DNA from 2 places in the Heyndrickxia sp. NPDC080065 genome. Region 2 is predicted to be linked to the other one. Evidence: riboswitches for the same ligand, from Rfam matches in the RefSeq annotation. Region 2 holds a riboswitch; the other holds the start of a gene.
The links. A riboswitch is a leader RNA that binds a small molecule or an ion and turns the genes downstream of it on or off. The one in region 2 is predicted to bind cobalamin.

Region 1 (8,919 bases), on a different contig from region 2:
CGGAGTACTTTCGATATATTCATCAATTTTCTTTTCTAGATAATCGATCATTTCTTGCTCCAGTTTAAAAGGACGCTTTTGTGATTTTGTCGCAAGATCCCCGCCGCAATCAAATAATTCATGTTGGATTTTTTCAAGATCTTCTAAAATATCTGCGAATTGATCTGGATCTAGTTCAGCCATTGCTTGACCGACAAAACAATTTACTTCATCTACCGTACCATATGCTTGAACTCTTACATCATCCTTATCCACACGACCGCCAATAATGCTAGTTTGTCCTTTATCACCAGTTCTTGTATATATTCTCACACTAATTCCTCCCTCACTTTATTCAAGAAAACACTAATATTATTTAAAAGTATCTGGATATATCGCTTTTGCCATTTCTTCTAATCCTTCTGCTAAGCGTGGACCAGATCTTGATACTTTATCAGAATCAACATTATACACTCGTTTATTTTTAATAGCGGCTACTTCTTTCCATGATTTTCGCTTGTATACGTTATTAACAGCATCTTTATCGTAATAGCCATAAGTTAAAATCATAACATCTGGGTTTGCTTTTACAACTGCTTCCTCTGAAAATTGAATCCAGCCTTCTTTATCGCCTGCAATATTCTTTGCTCCTAATGTATCAAGCATCTCTCCCATAAATGTTCCTTTTCCCGTTGTATAAATAGTTGGTGGAGCAGATACTTCGATCCAAACCTTTTGCTGATTCTCTTTTGAGATTCCTTCTGCCTTCGCTTTAATGTCTGCCACTTTTGATTTCATTCCATCAACGATTTCTTGAGCTTTTTCTTTCGTTCCAGTTGCTTCGCCAATTAATTCTATAGATTTATAGACATCATCAAAAGAGCTGGCATCATTAACCACGATAACTTTAATATTTGCATTTTCTAGCTGCTTAAGTCCATCTTTCGAATTATGCGCATTAGAAGCCGTTGCAAGAACAATATCTGGCTTCAATGAAATAATTTTTTCAATATTAAACTCTTGCCCACCAATTTTTTCTCTATCTTTCACTTGTTCTGGATAATTATCAAAATCGGATACACCGACTATTTCTTTATCTAACCCAAGGGCAAATGCTGTTTCGGTATTACTTGGAAGAAGGGAAACAATTCGCTGTGGTTTCTTGTTAATCGTTACCTTATTACCTACTCCATCTGTAATAGTAACTGGGAAATCCTGAGTTTTCGGTTTACTCTCACTTGTTTTCCCTTTGTCCTGTGCTGTACCACAAGCTGTCAGAATCAATGCTAAAATAAATAACGGTATAAATTTCAAAAACTTTTTCATTAGATAACTCCTTTTGTCGTTAGAATTGTGCACAAAAAAACATCTCATTTGATAGAGATGTTTTATAAACGTAAAAATAAACAAAAAAACCTTGCTCAAAAACGTTTTCAAAACACCTCCCTATCCTCGTAGGCCGACTGGTGCACTTAAAAATCAGGCAGGTCTCCTGGCTCATGATCATTGCTTGCTGTACCTTCCCATATCCATATTTCGATATAGTGGCAACTACAGCTTGCTCCCATTTACAGTGGCGGGACCGCGTTGGCTTTTCACCAAACTTCCCTTTTAAACCTTCTATAAAGGTTCCTGATTTCGTTCCAATCTATTAAATTTTCAATCAATATTCATTATACATTATCAGTATCTGGTTGCCTATATTTTATATAGCGAACGAAAAAAGCATTTTTAAGGTTTTTGTAAGGTTTAGATTAAAACAAGGTAAGGTACGAAATTTATACTATGTTTTGTAATTAAGAATTCATTTTAACGGTTTATGAAAAACAAATAATCAATGATGTCATAGGAGATAAAAACATGAAAACAATCTTACAAGCCAAAAATGTTCAAAAAGTATTTGGTGATAAAGAAAACCGATATAAAGCATTAGAAAATATTAATTTAGAAATTAAAGAAGGGGAATTTGTCGGCATCATGGGACCGTCTGGAGCGGGTAAATCAACACTTCTCAACATTTTTTCGACAATCGATACACCTTCAGCAGGAAGTATTATTATTGATGGTCAAAACATTGTAACAATGAATGAAGAGAAATTATCCGACTTTAGAAGAAACAAATTAGGTTTTATCTTTCAAGATTACAATTTACTTGACACTTTAACTGTAAAAGAAAATATTTTGCTTCCTCTAGCATTATCAAAAGTATCAGTCAATGAAATAAATAAGCGAGTCTACGAGATTGCTGATACATTTGGAATTCGTGACATTTTAAATAAATATCCTTATCACATCTCAGGTGGTCAAAAGCAAAGAACAGCAGCATCTCGCGCCATTGTAACGAATCCTAGTTTAATTTTAGCGGACGAGCCCACTGGTGCCCTTGATTCAAAATCAGCTGCAAGTCTTCTTCAGAGCTTAAGTTCATTAAATGAGAAAAATAAATCTACTATTATGATGGTCACTCATGATGCATTTGCTGCAAGTTTCTGTAAACGAGTGTTATTCATAAAGGATGGAAAACTCTTTACTGAGTTATATAAAAAAGAACAATCTCGTAAGGAATTCTTCCAAAGTATATTAGATATTCTCGCTTCACTCGGAGGTGAACAGGATGACCTTATTTAGTATTGCGAGAAAAAATATTATTAAAAATTTTACAAACTATTTCTTATATTTTGCTTCCATGATTTTTAGTATCGTTATTTACTTTACTTTCGTTTCATTAAAGTATGATGAAACGATTCAAATGAATTCTGATGGTTCGCCCAAAATCAGTTCAGCCTTTAATGGTGCTGCTGTCGTTTTAATGGTTTTTGTAGCAATCTTTATCTGGTATTCTAACTCCTTTTTTACACGGAAACGAAAAAAAGAGGTTGGGTTATACTCTCTTCTCGGTGTACGAAAAAAACAAATCGGCCGCATGCTGTTCTATGAGAACTTTATTATGGGGGTTTTAGCACTTATTATCGGCATTACCCTCGGATCCGTATTATCAAAGTTTTTCGTGGCACTTTTAATGAAAGTCATGGGCTATGATGCGATAACCAATTTCACTATTTCATCTGCAAGCATAATAAATACAGTTGTCATATTCTTGATTATTACAATGATTTCTTCCTTACAAGGATATCGCTTAATCTACCGTTTTAAACTAATTGAACTATTCCAAGCAGACAAAGTAGGAGAGAAAGAACCTAAAGCATCCATTATCATTGCTTTATTATCCATCATTTTAATCGGTTTTGGTTATTGGCTTGCATTACAAAACCTTTTAACTTCAAATGTATGGAGAACGTTGGGTCTCATGATGGCTCCTTTAGTTATCCTTGTGACGGTTATTTTAGGAACTTATTTGCTGTTTAGTACTTTAACGGTTTATTTACTAAAAATAGCAAAGAAAAATAAAAAGAATGATTGGAAGGGAATTAACTTAATCGGAACTTCCCAACTGCTATACAGAATTAAAGGGAATGCTCGTACTTTAACAATTATTGCCGTATTAAGTGCGACTACATTAACCGCTGTCGGAACTGCATACAGCTTATATTACAATAATCGAAGCAATGTGGAAAAAGCTAATCCAAATAGCATGATGTTTATTGATACAGATAAAAATGTAACAAAACAAGTGAAGAATCTAATTGCTAATAATAAAAATCATAAAATCGAATATTATGAAACGATTCCAACACTTCAAGTTAACGCAGATATAACAAATCTAAAAAATATATTCTCAAGTAATAAAATGCAATACACCATGATTTCAAACACTAGCTTTAATAAACTGGCAAAAGAGCAAAAAAGAAAGGATTTAATCACCTTACATGCGAACGAAGCAGCTGCTTTAGAACCTGGCTACATGGAAGAAATATCACCAAAATATGTTGGTAAAACAATTACATTAAACTTGAAAAAACATGATGAGGATATCACATTTAAACATTTAAAGAAATACAGTGTCTTAAATTATTCAACAGCCTATTCCGTTATTGTTGTCAGCGATGAATTATTTACAAAAATAGAAAAGCAAACAAAAGTAGTCAATATGGAAGTTTACAACATTACAAATGAAGATGATGCCAAGCAATTAACCAAAAACATTCAAGCAATTGTTCCGGAACAAGCTGCATTTTCAAGCTTTTATGCAGACTTCGCAGCAGGCTTAGAATCATCCGGCTTACTGATCTTTATGGGTGGATTTTTAGGTCTTGTTTTCCTAGCAGCAACAGGAAGTATTATCTATTTTAAACAATTAACAGAAGCAAACTCTGATAAAGGCCGTTATGAAATTCTCTACAAAATCGGTGTGAATAAAAAAGAGATGAAGAAATCAATTGCTAAACAAGTATTATTTATTTTTGCTTTACCATTGGTTGCCGGAATCGCCCATTGCTCTATAGCATTGACCGCATTATCTAAATTAATGCAAACGAACTTAGTGATTCCTGTACTAATCTGTATGGGGATATATACAGCCATTTACATCGTTTATTACTTCTTAACAGTAAATTCTTACTACAAAATTGTAACGAAAAAAAATTGAAAAAGGAGTCGACAAAATGAAAAAATTAATCATTCCTGGAATCATTATTGTTTTAATAGCGGGATTTATCCTTTTTATTCAAAACGTTAATATTAACAGACTCGGTGCAGATAACTATTATGTACAAATTAAAGGAACAGGTGAGAAAATAGAAGATAAATCAGATAACGGTGAAATATATGTATCATATAAATATACTTTACCTGCCTATGATAAAAATGGTAATGAAAAAAAGTTTACCTTTACATCTTTAAAGCAACTTCGTGAAGATGCCTATCTAAATTTGTTTGTTAAAGATAAAAAAGGGGTCACATCCTATCAAGAAGTAAAATTAAATGAAATACCTGACAAAGCAAAAGAAAAATTAAAGTAAAAAAGTGAAAAACTAAATTTTTATAATAATAGCCTATGGAATACGCGTGCAGCTAGTTATACTACGTATAGAAATTGCTGCCCGCATACCCCACAGGCAAATTCATCTACTAATTTGAAATGATATGTGAGAACCTGATTTTAATTTAGGTTCTTTTTTTAATATAATGAATAAATGAACACTTGGTTGGAGGAGATACGAATGTCGTTAAATAATAAAAAAGTTTTAATTATAGATGACGAAGAGGATCTATTGAGACTGCTTAAAACCGTTTTACAAAAAGAAGGATTGGATCATATCTACACTTCCACTACTGCCGAAGATGGCTGGATACAATTTCAACAAATCCAACCGGATATTGTTTTATTAGATATTATGCTGCCAGATGGCGAAGGCTATGATGTGTGCAAACAAATAAGGACTATTTCCAAAGTTCCTATTCTTTTCTTATCAGCTAAATCAGAAGAAATTGATAAAATTGTTGGTTTTGCGATTGGCGGGGATGATTATATTACCAAACCTTTTAGCCCTAAAGAAGTTGCTTATCGTGTAAAAGCACAGCTGCGAAGATCAGAATATCTACAAGTAATAAATGAAGAAAGTCCGATCATTAAGGCAGGTCCTTTTGAATTAAATGAACGAAGAGCAGAATTAAAAAAGAATGGAGAAGCCATCGAATTAAAGCCAAAAGAGCTCGGAATGATGATCTATTTACTTAAAAATCCTAATCAAATCATTAGCAAAGAAAGTATTTGCGATAGAGTATGGGGTGAAGATTTTATCGGATTTGACAATACTATCATGGTTCACATCAGAAGGCTTCGTGAAAAAATTGAAGCTCAACCATCAAATCCTGAATACTTACTCACTGTCAAAGGATTGGGGTACAAGCTTGTCATAAAGGATGAATAGCCTATGAAATGGAAATTGACAGGGAGATTTTTATTTTCTGTAGTCTTAGTTGTGATTTTAGTTGTATTCATAAATATTTTTCTTCTTTTAACTTTTTTCATCGCTCGATCTATATTTAATGAGCCATTTCACGGTCAAGAAATATCTGCAGAAGTATTTACAAAACAATTTCAAAACCAAATCACCATTTCAAATGACCATATATCTATTACAGAAAAAGGGAAAAATGAACTAATTAAAAATAAAGCATGGATTCAAGTATTGGATGATAACGGAAAGCAGCTTTTTGGTTATCGAACTCCAGAAAATCTAAAGGACAAGTATAACCCTTTGGATATGATACAAATGTATAAATATAGAGAAATAGATGCGGACACCATCGTTTTTATTGGAGAAAAAAAGCTCAAGGATAAAAATTATAGCTATTTTATTGGGTTTAAGAACCGTAATATTCAAAGGTATGTAGTTTCCTATGATTTTCGAGACATCTTAAAAATGTTAAAAATAGGGAGTATTACTTTAATATTCATTGATAGTTTAATCGCATTATTTATTGGTTATTTATTTAGTAAAAGGTTAACCAAACCAATAAATACTTTAATTGATGGTATTAAAAGATTAGCTAATAAAGATTACGATATTAATTATCGCCCTAGCGGTGTATATAAAGACGTTTTTTATAATGTAAATCACTTATCCTATCAGTTACAAGCGAGTGAAATGGAAAGAAACAAATTAGATAAAATGAAAGAAGAATGGATCGCAAACATATCTCATGATATTAAAACGCCACTCGCATCCATTCAAGGTTATTCTGAGATGATGAAAGATACAGAATATCATTTTTCTTTAGAGGAAATGAGAGAGTACGCAGAAATTATCGAAAGAAAATCTGTTTATTTAAAAGAAGTGATCGAAGATTTAAATTTATCAACAAGACTAAGAGCCAAAGAGCTATCCTTAAATAAAACAAAAACCAATCTTGTTGCCTTATTAAGAAGTATCGTCATTGATATATTGAATGATGCAAAATACTCTACAAGAAATATTGACTTCGAGTTTGCTGAGGAAACCATCGATATGGAGGTTGACGAATTATTGATTCGTCGAGCTATCAATAATTTAATCTATAATGCGATTGTCCATAATGATGAAGATGTCCAGATAACCGTATCTATTAAGAAAGAAGAACGAATTCATATAATGATTAAGGATAATGGGAAAGGCATAAAGAAAGAAGAACTTGACCGGATTTTTGACCGCTACTATCGTGGAACAAATACTGGTGAATCACATAAAGGCTCTGGACTAGGAATGGCTATTGCCAATGATATTATTCATGCACATGATGGAGAAATTACGATTGATAGTCTAGTTGGACATGGCACGACAATCGAAATTATGTTATAAAAATTCACATTAAATATTTATAAGGGGTTGTCTGAAAAGCAAAGTGTCAGACAGCCCCTTGTATTCATTAGAAGTTAACGGAACCTGACGATATTACCAAACTCCCAACACATTCATCATAACTACTAAAATCAAAATTGGAGCAACATATCGAATGAGAATATACCAAACATCGAATAATCCTTTCTTTACCTTGCTTCCTTTTATCATTTCCTCATATAAAGCCGATTTTTTCATTTTCAATGGGACAAAAATGGAAATAAGTAATGCACCTAAAGGCATTAATATATTGCTGACTGTATAATCCATTACATCAAAAATCGTTTTATGAAATATCTTCACATCTCCTAAAATTCCAAAGGAAAGTGCGGATGGTACTCCAAAAGCAAAGATAGCTAAACCGATGATCCATGACCATTTCTTACGCTGTGCATTATTTTTCGAAACGACCGAAACAATAATTTCAAGCATCGAGAAAGCTGATGTGAGTGCAGCAAATAAAAAGAGAATTAAAAATGCACCGAAAAAGACCATGCCAAACGGAAGCTGACTGAAAACGGTTGGAAGTACATTAAATAGTAAAACAGGACCTGCTCCCGGCTCTAATCCTAGTGCAAAGACTGCTGGAAAAATAGCAAGTCCCGCAAGAAGCACAATAGCAAGATTCATTCCAACGATAGAAAATGCTGAGCGCGGCAGACTTTGATTTTTTGGCAAATACGAGCTATAAGTGACCATAACCGATACACCTACACTTAATGTAAAGAACGATTGACCCATCGCTTCTAATATTGTTTTAGAGGTTACTTTAGAGAAATCAGGCTGTAATAAAAATAAAACTCCTTCCATTGCTCCATCCAATGTAACTGCCCGAATGACAAGTATAATAAACAAAATGAATAAAGCGGGCATCATAAATTTACTTGCAAGTTCAATTCCGTTTTGAACTCCTTTTGAAACAACAATAATCGTAATAAGTATAAATAATAGCTGAACGATGATGCTGATAATAGGGTCTGAAATGGTACTTCCGAAAATTGCAGAATATTGATTAGAGCTTAAGTGATTTAAACCACCAGTTACAACTTTAAATAAATAGGCTATAATCCATCCACCAATCACGCTGTAAAAAGAAAGTAGGATAAAACACGAAATCATTCCGATGATGCCTATCCAATGCCATTTTGATCTTGGAGCGATTTTTTTATATGAATCTATAGCATTTGCTTGTGTTGATCTACCAATTAAAAACTCGGCCAATAATAACGGCAGCCCCAAAACTAAAGTAAATAGGATGAAAATGAGGAAGAAGGCACCTCCCCCATTCTGTCCTGCTATATAAGGGAATTTCCATATTGCTCCTAAACCAATTGCAGATCCTGCTGCCGCTAAAATAAAACCTAGCTTAGACGACCATTGTTCTCGTCCATTCATTTTCATTCTCCTCTCATTGTTGTAATAATAACCTTCTGTCCAATCTCTCTCTGAGAGGAAGACCTGTTATTTTTAAACAAAACTACTTAAACACTTAAGATAATTTATTTTTAAAGCCTTTTAATTCTTCCATAAATGCATGGAACTGTGGAATATCCATTTGCTGTGCAGAATCTGATAAAGCAACTGCTGGGTCTGGATGCACTTCTGCCATTACCGCATCTGCCCCTATTGCCAGCGCAGCTTTTGCTGTTGGAAGAAGCAG
Region 2 (16,014 bases):
TTTGTTTGATGATATTGAAAGAGTAGTTTCCTTTTGAATCGGCTATTTTTATTTGTTGAAGTATTTCATTAATATACAATTTTACATTTGCTTCTGCTTCTGTTTTACCAGTTATTTTTGTACTCTTATCACTTACTTGATTAATAGTTAGGCTTGGAGGGGTTTTATCCTCAACGATGATGGTTTTTACTTCGCTGTTACCTGCCTGATCAGTGGCAATAACCTTTATTTTCACACCTGCTTTTTGTTTGCTAATTGTGAATGAGAAATTCCCATTTGAATCTGCTGTTTTAGTTTGTGCTAACGTGTCATCAAGATAAAGTTCTACCTTTGCTTCGGCCTCTGTTGTACCAGTTACTTCTGTGCTCTTATCTGTTACTGGCTTCACTGTTATGCTTGGAGGAGTTATATCCTCTACGGTGACAGTCTTAGAATCACTTTTGCCAGATGGACCAATTGCTTTAACCGTAATTTTCACACCAGCTTTTTGTGGGCTAATGGTAAAAGAGTAGTTCCCATTCGTGTCCGCTTTTGTAGATTGAGTTAGTTTGTCTTCGATATAAAGCTCAACTGTTGCCCCTGCTTCTGCTTTCCCAGTCACTTGCGTACTTTTATCATTGACTGGATTAACAACAAGTTCTGTTGGAATTGATGGATCTGGTTTACCTGTATCATTATTGACTTTGACTGTCACTATCGCACTTGGTATTTTGTTTCCACCTTCAGCAAATATGTTAATAATTGTATCTGCATTTTGTGGTGTAATGTTAATGCTGAATGTTCCATCGCTATTAGAAGTAGTACTTCCAATTGCCACATTATTCGTTTTAGCCGTAACAGTAACTCCAGCATCTGTTTTTCCAGTTATTTTCGTACTTGTAGTAGTGACTGGATCAACCGTTAAGGCTATAGTTGGCTTTTTGTCTGTCATATCGTATAGCTTTGTTTGATTATTCACGTACCTAAAATAAGCTGCAATTGCATAGGAAACTTGTTCGGTTGCCATAGAATTAGCTTTATCTTCTGTTAATATATGTTTAAACCCGCCATCCTTTTCACTGTAAAAAGTCATGATATTGGACAAAATGTTCCCATTGGGTTTAATGAAACGTGAATCAGCGCTCGGATCAATCCCGAGGCTTGTCAAGGCAACTAATACTTGTGAAGCGCTCTCTACATTTTCTGTTCCCCAGCTCTTGTAGCCGCCATTATCTAATTGTGTTGAAGACAAAAACACCAGTGCCTTATCTACTGCGTCTTTTACGGCAGCTTGATTGGTATAGGTTGATAATGCTTGAATTGCCATAGCGGTAACATCTGCATCACCGATTTTTGAGCCTAATGCCCATCCACCATCGTTTAGCTGTTGATTAATAATAAAATCAATCATTTTTTGTCTAGAATTATCTGCTGTAGGTGGAATTCGGTATTGATTCGTATCTATTGCAATTAACGCAAAGATGGGTCCATTAATTCCTTGTTTTTTTACATTTTCCAAATCGAATAATTTTTCCACAAGGTTATAACCACCAACATTTGTTGGATCCTTGCCGATGGCATTTAGTGCCAAGATGACACGAGAGTATTCTGTGTACTTTGATTGATGTAAAATACCATTTTTACTTTTAACAAATTTTTCTAAATTTGTATAATAGGTTTCAAAGTAATTTTCAGTACCATTAGCTGCTCCACGTGCTAACGAAAAAATATACCATTCGTTTCCAAATGATGGTATAGGAACACTTTCTACCATAAATTTACTAGCAGTGTTATAGGCATTTAAAAGCTGATTATTGATGTTCAGAGCATTTGTATCTGTTTCCTCCGCTTTCACAAATAATCCAGTGAACGAAAGCTGGGCAAGAAGCATGAAACTTACAAGAATCATTGAAAGATAGAGTCTTGGTTTTAAAGTGAATTTTTGCATGATCTCATTCCTTTATATTTATTTTCGGTACACTTTGTAAAAAAGCACGAGTTCAGTTTACTTTGATTCATAAAAAAATGCCCTTCACTAAGAAGGGCATACATAAACAAATAAAATCAATAAACGACAAAAATGTTTATTTTATGTTTAAGCACCTCCTATATCCACGTAGGATTACTTGTTAATGAGTATAGGCAGGTCTCCTGGCTTGTGGATCATCGACTTTTTGTGCCTTCCCATTTTCACAGTGGCTATAAACAATAGGCTGTTTTCGCATAGAATGTTGCTTTTCAGACATATCCCCATTCTAATTTCATTTTGGGGACGTGCTCTTTTCTCTATCTTATTTGTACTCAATTCAATCGGGACAATAAAATAGAACCGTAAAAATCCAAATACCGATTTTTACTCCATTTAAAAAAAGCAACAAAGTTTACGAAAAGAGCTTAACAAAAAGTCTTCTCACTTACAGTGGCGGGACCGCGTTGGATTTTCACCAAACTTCCCTTTTAAACATCAGAATCAAAATTCTTCAGTCACCTATCTCTTCTTGATTATTAAATTTTTCCAATATTATCATACTTCTAATCTTTTTATTTGTCTATTTATTCTTTAGAATGATATTAAAAAGGACGGTAATTACAAGGCATTTTTTTGTGGTGCTGATTAAAAAATTTTCTGACAAACCTATAAGAAATGATATAGTAAGTACAAATGGAATCATAATTATTTAGGGAAAAGGGGAGAGGGACTTGCAAAATATTGATAAGTTTTTAGAAGAATGTAATCTTGTGGATAAAAAAGAAGAAATTTTAAAAGCGGCAGCTTCATCTATTGGAATAAAAAAAGAAAAGGCGAACGAAGAAGATATTCCGATTGGCAGTTCTAAATTTGGAGGTTTACCAGATTTACCTCCTAACTTTTTATTTCCAAAATACGATAATGGCTATCTATCATTTTTAGCTCAATTGAATTTACAAGAGGCTAAGGCTTTCGATAAGAACAATCTTCTTCCCCAAAAAGGTATATTATTTTTCTTTTATGACATATTAGAACAACCATGGGGAATGGGGGAAGAGGATAAGGGATGTTTCAAGGTTCTCTATTATGATGGAGATGTAAAAGAATTGAAACGCACACCTTACCCTGAAGAAACCGAAGACTACTTCCCATTGCCTTCATTCAAAATAATGTTTAAAGAATTCTTAAGCTTTCCAGAAGAACTTGAAGGAGTAGAATTGAATGAAGAGGAAATGGAAAACTACTATGAGTTCAGAGACTCTGTTATGCAAACAAGCGAGATCATTAATAACGACGAAGAAATGATTGTTCAGCCAATGCACTATATGTTAGGAGAACCTTTCAACGTACAAAATAATGTATTTAAAGAAATTATTTATTACGAAAACGAAGAAAAAATAGACTGGCCTTCAGAAGAACTCAATCAGAAAAGCAACGACCTGATCTTATTGTTTCAAATGGATAGTGACGATGATTTAGATGTAATGTGGGGAGATGTCGGAATACTATACTTTTGTATTGATAAACACGACCTTCAAAACAAAAAATTCGACCAAACAAAGTTTATTCTTCAATGTCATTAGGGACAAAGGACCTGACCCTCTGTCCCAAAATAGGCTGCCAATTTGATTGGCAGCCTAGTAGTTTCATTTTTATTAGTTTCAAGAGGTTTCTGTTATTTTTCAGGAACAAAGTAGATAGCTGAAGGACCGGAAGCACCACCTGGGAGACTAGTTGTGAAAGAATAGTCATTTCCATTGGCTCCAATTTGTTCTGTCGCAAAGTTCCAAGCATTTTGATAGCTAAGAAATCCAGAAGTTTTAAGTTTGCCGTTCCATTGCATGACATAATGACCGAAACCACCTGATGGAGTATCATAGACTGAGATTCGCTGTGGAGTATGCAAACCATTATTTAATTTAATTTTCAAATTATATAAAACACCATAGTTCCCATTGTTAATAACCGGTTTATTTCCATCGACGACACTAATTCCATCTTCATATTCTCCCGGTAGTTTATCACTCCATTGACCGGAAGCGGCTGACGATAGGTTAATATATGCGTTTCCTAATGCTGAATTGTAAGTAATGGTACCTTCACGATCAAAATGTGAAAAGCTTCCTCGAACATGTGAGTCAGGTGCTAAGATGTTTATGGTAAGAGGACTAGATGGTTGTTTTTTATAATTGAGTGTTGTTATTGTGACAGTAGCAGGCGTATGACCGTGTTTCGTAAAGGCAGTGAACTGTGCAATTCCACTCACCGTTTCTAAGTCATCTGCATTTTTTTCTAAAAAGTAGGTTTCACCAGGTTCGAGTGTAGTAAAATAATGTTGCTTTGCGTTGTTTTCAAGAAATTGGATAAGTGCTTCTTCCCCTGCGACATCGGGATAAATATTAACTGAAGCTCCAATTCCATTTGAATACATTTTCACTACCTCATTTGAGGTATTTGTAATCGCAAGGCTTACCGTTCTGTTTTCACCACTTCTATTTTGATGGTGCCAAAAAACGCGGAATTCCCCGGTCGCTGTGTCACGATAAAAGGCACCCTCCTCTGCATATGTTTCCGGCGAATCACTGAGAATTAATTTTCCTCCTGTTTGTTTTAATTCTGGTTTTTCTAGATGGACTGCTGGTTTTAGTGTTTCGATAGGGACAATTTTGTCGCTAGCAAATGACTGTCTGGGTACTAAAATAGCAAAAAGAATCGTACAACAAACTACTACTGTTTTCATTTTCATTGAGTTTATTCTCCTCTCAAATTTTTTATAAGGTTTCACCCTTCGAACATTTTTATATATTCAACGTCTCTTGAATTTCTCCTCCTAAAAGAGATAAAAAAAAGAAATAAATTTTCAAAATAAGTAATAATAATTAGATAATAGGATATGCAATAGTATTGATCTGCTCAAAAATACCTAGATTATAACAGTTTCGGGATGATATCTATTGACGTATGATTTTAGGTGCTATATTATCTAAATGGAATAAATATTCCGTTTTTGATATACATAATGGAATAATATTTCTTCTTGTGAATATTCTCTATCAGTCATTTCATAATAAGATTAGGAAAACATGTTTATTTTTTTCTGTTACTAAATTAATTTTGGAAGGATTTTTATATGAAAACTATTGGTCACTCTACCCCACTAATCATGATAAAATCTGTCTATAATTCGTTAACGAAGGCAGAACAAAAGGTTGCTGATTATGTTTTATTAGATACCCAGGAGTCCGTTTATTCTTCAGTAACGGATCTTGCTGAAAAAGCAGGTGTGGGAGAGACATCTGTTATTCGATTTTGTCGAAAGCTTGGATATCGTGGGTTTCAAGAGTTTAAACTAGCTGTTGCACAAACTCTTTCCAATGTAGATGAACAGGTTCATGGAAAAATTGAAGAATCAGATGATGCGGAAGTGATTGCAAAAAAAATTACGACACAAAATGCAGGGGCACTACAGGATACGATAAATATGTTGCAGACATCAACCCTACAAAAAGCGGTTGAGGCGATTATTAATGCAAGGAAAATGTATTTCTTCGGGGTTGGATCTTCAGGATTTACAGCAAGCGATGCCAAATATCGTTTTATGCGTCTCGGCTATAATGTGGATCATGCGACTGATGCACATATTATTGCGATGAATGCAGCTTTGGTAGGTGAAGAAGATGTGATCGTTGCTATTTCATCTTCCGGAAGCACTAAGGATATTGTTGATTCAGTTAAAATTGCCAAGGAAAATAAGGCATTCGTCATTTGTATTACCAATCATGCGAGGTCTCCTATTACTTATTATGCGGATGTCATTTTATTAGTTGCAGCGAAAGAAACTCCATTACAGGGTGGAGCCTTTTCAACGAAAATTGCTCAATTACATTTACTAGATATTTTAACAACGATAACTGCAATGAGGAAAAAAGAAAGTTCCTTCCAGGCTATTGAAAAAACAGCAAAAGCCGTCCTTAACAAAATGTATTAATCATCATAATTACTTTCTACAAAGTAGGTGAGTAGGCAAAATGTCGGAGCAGAATAAATTTTTCAGAGTATTAGAGTTAATTACTAACTATGCTTATTTGAATATTTTGTGGTTTTTCTTTTCGTTACCGGTTATTACTATTTTTCCTGCAACAATAGCTATGTTCCAGGTGATTCATAAATGGTCAAAAGACGAAGAAACATCTATTTTACAAAGCTTCTTTCACTATTTTAAAAAAGATTGTAAAAAAGGGATAATCATCGGGGGAATTATGATCTTTATAATAGCAGCACTTGTCGGTGATTTTTTCATTATTTTAGAGTTAAAAAACCCATGGCAAAGTATCTTACTCCCGGTACTTATCATCATTACATTACTGTATTTCATGATGATGTTGTATTTTTTTCTTTTGTTTATGCGATTTAATACTTCAATGAAACACTTACTTAGCATGGCTTTTGTTTTATCCATTAGGAGACCGATTCAACCCATTATAGTTTTACTTATTTTTTTGATATTGATTACGATTACTTTATATGTAAGATTTTTTACTATCCTTATTATTTTTAGTTGTTGTGCATGGATTCACTATAAGATGATTAATCATTCGATCGAAAAAGCGATCAAGGTTTAACATCTTTTTTCTTTATACAATATTTGAAATGAGGAGACGATCATGGAAAAACATAATGAATGGTTTCTACTAAAAAGTGAAGGAGAGAGATCAGTGAATACAATACTCGGTAAAGAGGCCAATATACTATGGGTGGATTTCCTTGCAAATGGGGAAAGACTATCAGAGCAATCAGAAAGAAAAAGATTAATAGAAAATGCGAAGAAAGCGGGGATTACCCATCTAGTAGTTGATGCGAAAATACCTTATGGTCAAACAACCTATCAAAGTCAGTATGCCTATCATGTGAGCAGCTGGTCAGATGGAAGTTTTCAAATGTGGAAAGATCGTGACTTTTTACAAGAAATGATTGATGAGTCACAAGGATCCGGGTTGAAGATTATCGCTAATATGGATGTATTTGCGGAAGGGACTGCCCATTCTAAAGATGGGATGGTGTATGATAAGGAAAAATGGAAGGTAGTCTCTTATAATGAAGCCACTTCAATGGCACCAACAGCAGCAGAAAATTCAGCTGATACGACCATTTTCGTCAATCCTATCAATCCAGAAGTTATAGATTATGAAAATAGTATTATAAAAGAGATTGTCTCACAATATGAAATTGATGGCATTGTACTAGACCGATGCCGATATCCAAATATTTATGGTGACTTTAGTGACTTGAGCAGGGAGACATTTGAGAAGTACATTGGTGAAAAAGTTGAAAGATGGCCATTAGATATTTATGAAATAGAAGATGGAACGAAGAAAATAAAGTTTGGTCCACATTTTCCTAAATGGACTGAATGGAGAGCATTAAATATAAAAAATTTTGTTAAGGGTGCTAGAAACATAGTAAAAACGATTAACCCTAAGTTGGCTTTTTGTATATATGTTGGATCTTGGTACCCTCTTTATTACAACGAGGGCGTAAACTGGGGAAGTGAAACGTATCAACCAGATTTAGAATGGGTGTCTAATCAATATCACCAATCGGGATATGGGGATGAATTAGATTTTATTATGACAGGTTGCTATTATCCTGAAGTGACAATTAAAGAAGCAGATGAAAATAATCGCCCTGCACCGTGGTACAGTGTTGAGGGAGCGATTGATATGAGTTTAGAAGCGATTAATGGGAGTATTCCGGTTATCGGGAGCCTATACTTAAAAGATTATCATGAGGACCCAGAGCAATTCAAAAAAGCGATTCAAATGTGTAAAGAGAAATCAAACGGTGTGATGCTATTTGACGTTGTATACTTGGATGAATATCAATGGTGGGAAGAATTAACCGTTGAATTACAAAAGAAAAAAATTTGATAGATACTTTCTTCTGATATCTAAAAATGCATATGATAATAAAAAAAGAATATATTATCCTTTTTTTATAAAAAAGGTGGATAAAATTTCCGAAATATGATAGATTCATATATAAGTAAATTGTGATGCGGTGTAAATGTAGAATTCAGAATTTAGGGAAAAATGAAAGCGTTAATCAAACCTACTTCAGTTCTAAATGAATACACCTTAGAATTGTGTAAACTACCGCATTAAATTTCTAAACTAATAAAAGGGGTGTTAGTTTTATGAAGCGTTTCTTGTCTTTATTTCTTTCTGTCACATTAATCATAGGAGTTCTGGCTGCATGTAGCTCAAAAGAAACAGGTTCAAAAGAAGGAGGGAAATCGAAAGTTGAATTTTGGACAATTTCCTTACAACCGACATTTAATGATTACTTTAATGATCTAATTGCTAAATACGAAGAAAAAAATCCTAAAGTAAAAATTGTGTGGAAGGATTATCCATACGATGCAATTCAAAATAAATTATTAACGAGTATTGCCAGTGGTGAGGCTCCTGGTGTAGTAAACTTAAACACTGAATTTGCAAATCAAATGGGTACAAAAGATGCTTTAGTTGATTTAAATAAGGAACTTACACAGGAACAAAAAGATGCTTACTTCAAAGGTATCTATGCTTCTACTGAAATTGATGGAAAAGCAAATGCACTTCCATGGTATACAGGCCTTCCCGTGTTATTTATAAATAAGGAATTAGTTGAAAAAGCTGGATTAGATCCTAATAATCCTCCAAAAACAAAAGAAGAATTGAATCAATGGGGAAAAACGATTAAGGAAAAAACAGGTGCTTATGGTTATGTCTTTACGATGGAAGCACGCTCTATTTTAGAAGAGGGGAATAAGCTTCTTACAGATGATTATAGTAAAGCTGCATTTAATAATGATGATGTAAAAGCTTCTATTAAAGAAAACGTTCAACTAATGAAAGATGGTGTCATTCCAAAGGATATCCTTGATTATGACAAGCAAATCCAATTCTTTGGTAGTGAACAGGTTGCAATGATTTTATCAAGCTCTCCTTTTATCAATAAAATAAAATCAGCATCACCAGATGTATATAAGAAAATGATTGCCGTTCCGAGTCCTGTTGGAAAAGCTGACATCCGTTTCTCTAATACTATGAACGTTGTCGTTCCAGCGAAAACAAAGCATAAGAAGGAAGCAGTAGACTTCGCAGCATATGTAACCAATGCTGAAAATCAATTAGCATTCTCAAAAGCTGCAAGCACACTTCCTTCCACTGTAGATAGTGCAAAAGATGCTTTTTTCTCTAAAAACGACGGGACTTTAGAAGGTCAAGCATTGACCGTTTCAGCAGCAAGCTTAGACAAAGCGACTGATTTCTACTTGGGTATTGCTAATGCTAGTGATGTAAATGGAAGCATTAATAAGCATCTGCAAAATATTTATTTAAATAATGCAGATATTGATAAGGAATTAAGCGCGGCTGAAAAAGAAGTAAATGATATATTGAAAAAATAAGTGGGTAGTGGGTTGGGCAGATTCTTAGCATTCTGCCCAATTTCTCTAAGGGGGAAGATACGCGTGGAAAAGAAGCATAACGCGAAAAAGAAAAAGGTTTCTGAAACTAAATTGGCCTGGATCTTTATGGCTCCGGGATTGATTTTACTTTGTCTTTTTGTGTTTTGGCCGATCATTTACAGTGTGCCTTTGGCATTTACAAATTACTCGGTTATTGCAGAAACGAAATTTATTGGTTTAGATAATTTTATCCGTGCATTTAAGGATCCGGACTTTCTCATTTCCTTGAAAAACTCGTTGCTGTATATCATCGTGGTTCCATTTATTCAGCTTTTCTCTATTTTGATGGCGGTCCTAGTTAATCGAAAAATCAAAGGAATCAAGTTTTTTAGAAGTGCTTATTATATACCTGTTGTTACTTCAATGGTGGCAGTAGCCATTATATGGGGTTGGTTATTAAGTCAAAACGGGGTAGTCAATTATATTTTAATGTCCGTTGGAGTAATCGATAAAAAGATCGGTTGGTTATCGGATTATAATACTGCTTTGTGGGTTTTAATGTTTATTACGATGTGGAAAGGTCTTGGCTACTATATGATGATTTATTTGGCTGGTCTTCAATCAATTCCAGAAGACTTAATTGAAGCAGCTAGGATTGATGGAGCTAGTCGCTGGCAAGTGATTCAAAAAATCACTATTCCGCTTTTAAAACCTTATGTGTTCTTTTGTAGTTTAATTTCCCTAATGGCGGCAATTAGAGTCTTCGATGAAGTATACGTTTTAACATCAGGTGGACCCGGAAGTTCAACTTTAACATCAAGTCTGTACATTTATCAACAAGGGTTTATGAAGTTCAACTTTGGATATTCATCAGCATTAGGTTTAATTGTTAGTGTCATTATCGTTATTTTTAGTATTTTTATCTTTTTATTCAATAAGAAAGGTGGTGTAAATCCATATTAATGGGTTGCGACTTATGAATAAAATAATCAAAATTGCAAAAAAAGCATTGATTTATTTGGGATTGATTGTTTTTGCTATTTTTATGATGGGTCCCTTTCTTTGGTTGGTAAGTGTTTCGCTAATGCCAGGTAAAAATGTATTTACGTTTCCACCTGCAATATTTCCGACGTTTATTGATTTCGCAAATTATATAGAAGTTTGGCAGTATATGAACTTCTTTCAATATATATGGAATACGATAGTTATTTCCGTTTTGGGGGTCGTCCTAAGTATATTTTTCTCCTGTCTAACCGCTTATCCATTAGCTATCTTTAGATTTAAAGGAAGAAACGCGATCTTCTTAGCCTTGGTTTCAACGATGATTATTCCTGCTGCAGCTGGTTTGGTCGTGAATTATCTCACGATTAAAGCACTTGGAATAATGGATACTTATTTAGCTGTCATCCTTCCATCTGCTGTATCGGTTTTCAATATTTTTCTAATGAGACAGGCGTTTATTGGGGTACCTTTAGAGATCCGTGACTCTGGAAAAATGGATGGAGCTTCTGAATTTAGAATCTGGCTTCAATTAATGATGCCGATGGTAAAACCTGCGATAGCTGTTATTGGCTTACTAGAATTCATGGCAATGTGGAATAACTTTTTATGGCCGATTATTGTCTTAAATGATACTTCTAAATATCCATTGGCGTCCGCTTTAAGCTTTTTGAATGGACAATTTTCCTATAACTTCGGGTGGATTGCAGCGGGAACGGTGATTTCCGTAATTCCGATTATTATTGTCTTTTTATTCACACAAAAATATTACATGGAAGGTATATCGGGAGCGGTTAAAGGATAGTAGATTTGGTTACTTGTTGCTTATTAACAAGTCGTAAATGTGAGAGGAGCAAAAAACATGGATATTCAATATGCCCAGTACTATTTCCGTGATTATTATCACACGGGAGAATTTACAGAAATAAAAGGTAGAAAATTAGTTTGTGAATTACAGTCGCGCTATTCAATGAATCAGGAATACGAAGGGGTTATTTCTTCCAACCTCATTGAGATCATTACAGAAGAACATAAAGGCAATATCAAATTGACTTTTGAATATAGTGCCTCCTTGAAAGAGGATGGGTATATATTAAAAGTTGAAAATGATCAGATCACTGTAACCGCAAGAAATAAGAGAGGGATCAAATATGCTATTGATGCTCTTGGTTTCATCATTATAAAAAAAGAAGGTGTCATCAGGCTACCAATTGTAACGATTCATGATGAACCGTCCTTTCGCATTCGAGGGATTATCGAGGGATTTTACGGGGAACCTTGGAGTTTTGAAGACCGAATGGACTCCGTTTCCTTTATGGCAAAACACCGCATGAATACCTTTATGTACGCACCGAAAGATGACGAATATCATCGCAAATTATGGCGTGAATCCTATCCAGAGGAAAACTTTAAGAGGATCCAATTGTTAAAACAACATTGTGATGAAAACAATATCGATTTTTATTATTGTATTAGCCCAGGAAACGATATGAAATTTACATCTAAGGAAGACTTTGGATATTTAAAAGAAAAATTAAGGGCAATGATTTCGTTAGGAATTAGAAATTTTGCGATATTAATGGACGATATTGATTATGTATTAAAGGGGGAGAACAAAGATTTTTTCGAAAGATCCGGTGTTTCCCATGCATATTTAGTGAATGAAGTGAATCGATTTTTGAAAGATACATTATATCAATACAATTTGGTTATGTGCCCTTCAGAATATTGGTCATATTGGGACACGGAGTATAAAAAAGATATTCGTGACTTAATGGATCCAGAGGTTCTTGTTTTTTGGACGGGATTTTTCGTGTTTGCCCCAACAATTGATCAAGAACATGCACAAAATAATCGATCTTTTTATGGACATGATTTTATCCTTTGGGATAACATCCCTGTGAATGATGCCGATCCTGATCGTATTTTTCTTGGCCCGGTAAGAAACCGTTATTCAAAATTAAACGAACTAGGGCATATTGGGTTTGTTTCTAATCCAATGAATCAATGGGAATTGTCGAAAATGTCATTAATTACGTTATCCCATTACATGTGGAATTGTGAACGTTATATGCCCGAATATTCATGGGAATTAGCTCTCAAAGAATTTGCTCCTGAGTTTGTAGAAGACATGAGATTTTTTTGCGAAAATAACGAAAATAGCAGACTTTATTTTAAAGTGAATGAAGAATTGATGAAAGCGATTGAAACGAAAAATATTCTGTATTTAGATTCCTATTTTTCAAGATTTTCAGAGGCGATTCTTCATCTTAAAACGATGGACAATTCAAAATTTCAAACTGAGATCAAACCATGGTTTGAGAGAGCAGAAATGGATATTCATTTATGGAAACTCATCAAAACATATGAAGAAACTAAAACGGAAAATGTTCAACAAGAGATACAGAAGTGGATCTCCCAATCTAAAACATATCCATGTCGGATAGGTAGTGATGTAGCTATGAAGGTAGCAGATAAGTGGGGTTATCTCTCCAACGAAAAGAACGATTGATAGGAGTGTTGAAGGATGAAGAAAATACTTTATATTCCTTTAGATGAACGTCCCTGTAATTACCATTTTCCTAGTGACCTTGCAAACGGAACCGATTTTACGATTGTTAAGCCAGGTCTAGATTTGATGGGGAAGAAGAAAGAACCCGGTAACGTAGATCAATTATGGAAGTGGCTCTTGGAGGAAGGCAAGGATGCAGATGGCGCCATTCTTTCGTTAGATACCCTTTTATATGGTGGGATTATTCCTTCTAGACTCCATTCGTTAACGAAAGCAGATTGCGTAAATCGATTATTGGGATTGAAAAAATTAAAGGAAATCAATCCGGGGTTACAGCTTTTTGCTTTCAACCTAATCATGAGATGTCCACAATATTCTAGTAGTGACGAAGAACCAGATTACTATGAGGAGTGGGGGAAGGAGATTTTCCAACAAGGTTATATTAAGCACCGTAAACAGTTGCAAATCGCAACGAAAGAAGAAGAAATAAGATTGAAACAGATTGAAGAAGTATTGCCATCACAAGTACTAGATGACTATTTATCTAGGCGTGCAATTAATATTGAGGTAAATAAAGCGGTTATTCAATATGCAAAAGATAAAACGATCGATTTTTTAATCATACCTCAAGATGATTCATCGCCATATGGATTAACTGCCATGGATCAACAGAATGTTCGGGAACAGATCGCAATCCTTGGAACCGAACTGAATACATATATGTATCCTGGTGCTGACGAGGTTGGATGCACACTTCTAGCTCGAATGATTAATCAGGTTAAAAATCAACGGCCGCTTGTGTATCCTCACTTTTCCAGTATACATGGGCCATTTGTTATTCCCCTTTATGAAGATAGACCATTATATGAAAGCTTAAAGTATCAAATCCTTGCGGCAGGAGGGCTACTTGCGACCTCTGTAAGCGAAGCAGATATCGTTCTCTTAGTGAACACACCTGGTGAGACGATGATGGAGGCAGTTTCGCAGAAAAATCCTTTAGTAAGCTACAATGTTTTTCGAAATATTGTTGAGTTAACTGAATATGCGGATTATGTTGCCAAGATATTGAAAAAGCCTTGTGTTGTAGCTGATATCGCGTTTGCTAATGGAGCAGATTTGAGTTTACTAAAACTACTAAAAGAAAAGGGGCTCCTTTTTGAATTGGCTGGTTATGCAGGCTGGAATACGAGTTCAAATACATTAGGCACTTGTATTTCTCAAGGGATGATTTATCAAATATATGGTAATCGAAAGGAACATAAGGACTTTTTATCCCTTCGCTATGTTGAAGATGGCGGATATTGTGGCTATGTTCGAAAATTAGTAACAGAAAATATGTTACCGGAAATGGGATTTAACTACTTTGAGGTAGATGGTCAAAAGGGAAGAGTAGCTAAAATAGTTAAAGAACAATTAGAAAAATTTATTCGAGATCATCTAGATGACGCAAACTATTATGTTTTCATTGATGAGTGCTTCATGCCATGGAATAGAATGTTTGAAGTGGGTTTAAGGACACATGTTCAAATAAAAGAATTTTATTCATGAGGGGCGAATGGATTGCACATCAATTATTTTGATGTAAATAAAGACGGGCTAACGATAAGGGGAATAATAACAAAGCCGGATGGAAAAGGCCCCTACCCTGCAGTTGTTTATAATCATGGATTTACTGGACATAAAGCGGAATCCCATTTTTTATTTAAAAAACTATCTGATTCTTTAGCAAATATGGGGATAGTTAGTATACGATTTGATTTTATTGGTAGTGGTGAAAGTGATGGTAAGTTTCAAGAAATGACGATGTCATCAGAGGTAGAGGATTGTTTAGCAGTATTCCATTTCGCAAAAGAAATTGATTATATTGATTCAAATCGAATGAATCTTATCGGGTTTAGTATGGGCGGTGCCGTTTCGATTATTGCTAGTTCCGCTTTAAAAGAGCAGGTCAAAAAACTCATCCTTTTATGTCCTGCCGTTAATATTTTTAATGTAGTAACGAGAAATGTAAAAAATGAAGCCTTATTCAAATATATAGAAGAGGGTGTTATTGACTTTGGTGGAAATTTGGTAGGAAAAGAATTGGTTGATGATGTGTTTCATCAAAATGTTTATGAGGAAGCTAAGCAGGTTACCGCTAATGTGCAATTGATTCATGGTACAAATGATGATACGGTTCCTCCTATTGTTTCTTTACAGCTTTCCAAAATTTTTGGCGATCAAAGCACCCTTAATTGGATCCATGGAAGTGATCATTGTTATTCATCCTTAGATTATGAGACGCAGGTGATAGATTTAGTGAAAAGCTTCATGAAAGACTTGTAATTGAACTCGCACTAGAAGATTAGGGAGATGAAATAATGAAAGACTCATTTTTTAATCAAATAGAAAAAGGATTAATTGTTTCATGCCAAGCATTAGAAGATGAGCCGCTACATGGATCGGATGTAATGGCAAAAATGGCAAAAGCAGCTGAGTTAGGGGGAGCGATAGGGATACGTGCAAATGGCATGAATGATATTGCCGCGATTAAGAGAGCCGTTCGTTTGCCTATTATCGGATTGGTAAAAAGAAACTATCCAGATAGCGAAGTATACATTACTCCTACGATAAAGGAAATTAATGAATTATTGGAAGTAGGAGTGGATGCTATAGCACTGGATGCGACAAAAAGAATACGTCCGAACGGTGAATCCTTAGATGATCTTGTAAAGTATATTAAAGGTAACGGTGTTAGGGTAATGGCTGATATCTCTACATTAGATGAAGGTCTTCTTGCTGAAGTTTTACAAGTAGATTGTGTCTCGACAACCCTTTCGGGATATACTACCTATTCAACGAAAAAATATGGGCCGGATTTTAAATTGTTAAAAGAAATAACCCAATCGTTAAAAATTCCTGTTATTGCAGAAGGGAAAATCCATACGCCAGAGCAAGTGATAGAAGCATTTAGAATAGGAGCACATTCGGTAGTGGTTGGATCAGCTATAACGAGACCACAATTGATCACGGAAATGTATGTTTCAGAAATAAATAGAATGAAATCAGGGGAACCCAATCAATCGAATCTGTAGTATTATTAAGCTTTTAAAAATGGAAGTTATG

Region 1: it holds a riboswitch for cobalamin, as region 2 does, so the genes downstream of both, ACQKP0_RS00010 (ABC transporter substrate-binding protein) here and ACQKP0_RS04480 (Ig-like domain-containing protein) in region 2, are expected to answer to the same signal.

What each region holds. Positions count from the first base shown of each region.
Region 1 covers NZ_JBNNWS010000001.1:426-9,344, forward strand. Annotated here, with positions in the region: gene ACQKP0_RS00005 (cob(I)yrinic acid a,c-diamide adenosyltransferase) at 1-312, opposite strand, end outside; gene ACQKP0_RS00010 (ABC transporter substrate-binding protein) at 352-1,305, opposite strand; cobalamin riboswitch at 1,445-1,630, opposite strand; gene ACQKP0_RS00015 (ABC transporter ATP-binding protein) at 1,840-2,607, shown strand; gene ACQKP0_RS00020 (FtsX-like permease family protein) at 2,594-4,525, shown strand; gene ACQKP0_RS00025 (YxeA family protein) at 4,542-4,898, shown strand; gene ACQKP0_RS00030 (response regulator transcription factor) at 5,100-5,810, shown strand; gene ACQKP0_RS00035 (sensor histidine kinase) at 5,814-7,220, shown strand; gene ACQKP0_RS00040 (sodium-dependent transporter) at 7,314-8,654, opposite strand; gene ACQKP0_RS00045 (bifunctional 3-deoxy-7-phosphoheptulonate synthase/chorismate mutase) at 8,749-8,919, opposite strand, start outside.
Region 2 covers NZ_JBNNWS010000003.1:176,086-192,099, reverse strand. Annotated here, with positions in the region: gene ACQKP0_RS04480 (Ig-like domain-containing protein) at 1-1,888, opposite strand, end outside; cobalamin riboswitch at 2,104-2,277, opposite strand; adenosylcobalamin (AdoCbl) riboswitch at 2,321-2,455, opposite strand; gene ACQKP0_RS04475 (YwqG family protein) at 2,680-3,531, shown strand; gene ACQKP0_RS04470 (hypothetical protein) at 3,624-4,694, opposite strand; gene ACQKP0_RS04465 (MurR/RpiR family transcriptional regulator) at 5,079-5,936, shown strand; gene ACQKP0_RS04460 (YesL family protein) at 5,977-6,570, shown strand; gene ACQKP0_RS04455 (alpha amylase family protein) at 6,613-7,875, shown strand; gene ACQKP0_RS04450 (ABC transporter substrate-binding protein) at 8,142-9,398, shown strand; gene ACQKP0_RS04445 (carbohydrate ABC transporter permease) at 9,462-10,361, shown strand; gene ACQKP0_RS04440 (carbohydrate ABC transporter permease) at 10,375-11,202, shown strand; gene ACQKP0_RS04435 (beta-N-acetylglucosaminidase domain-containing protein) at 11,260-12,909, shown strand; gene ACQKP0_RS04430 (DUF4127 family protein) at 12,925-14,457, shown strand; gene ACQKP0_RS04425 (alpha/beta hydrolase family protein) at 14,470-15,234, shown strand; gene ACQKP0_RS04420 (N-acetylmannosamine-6-phosphate 2-epimerase) at 15,270-15,983, shown strand.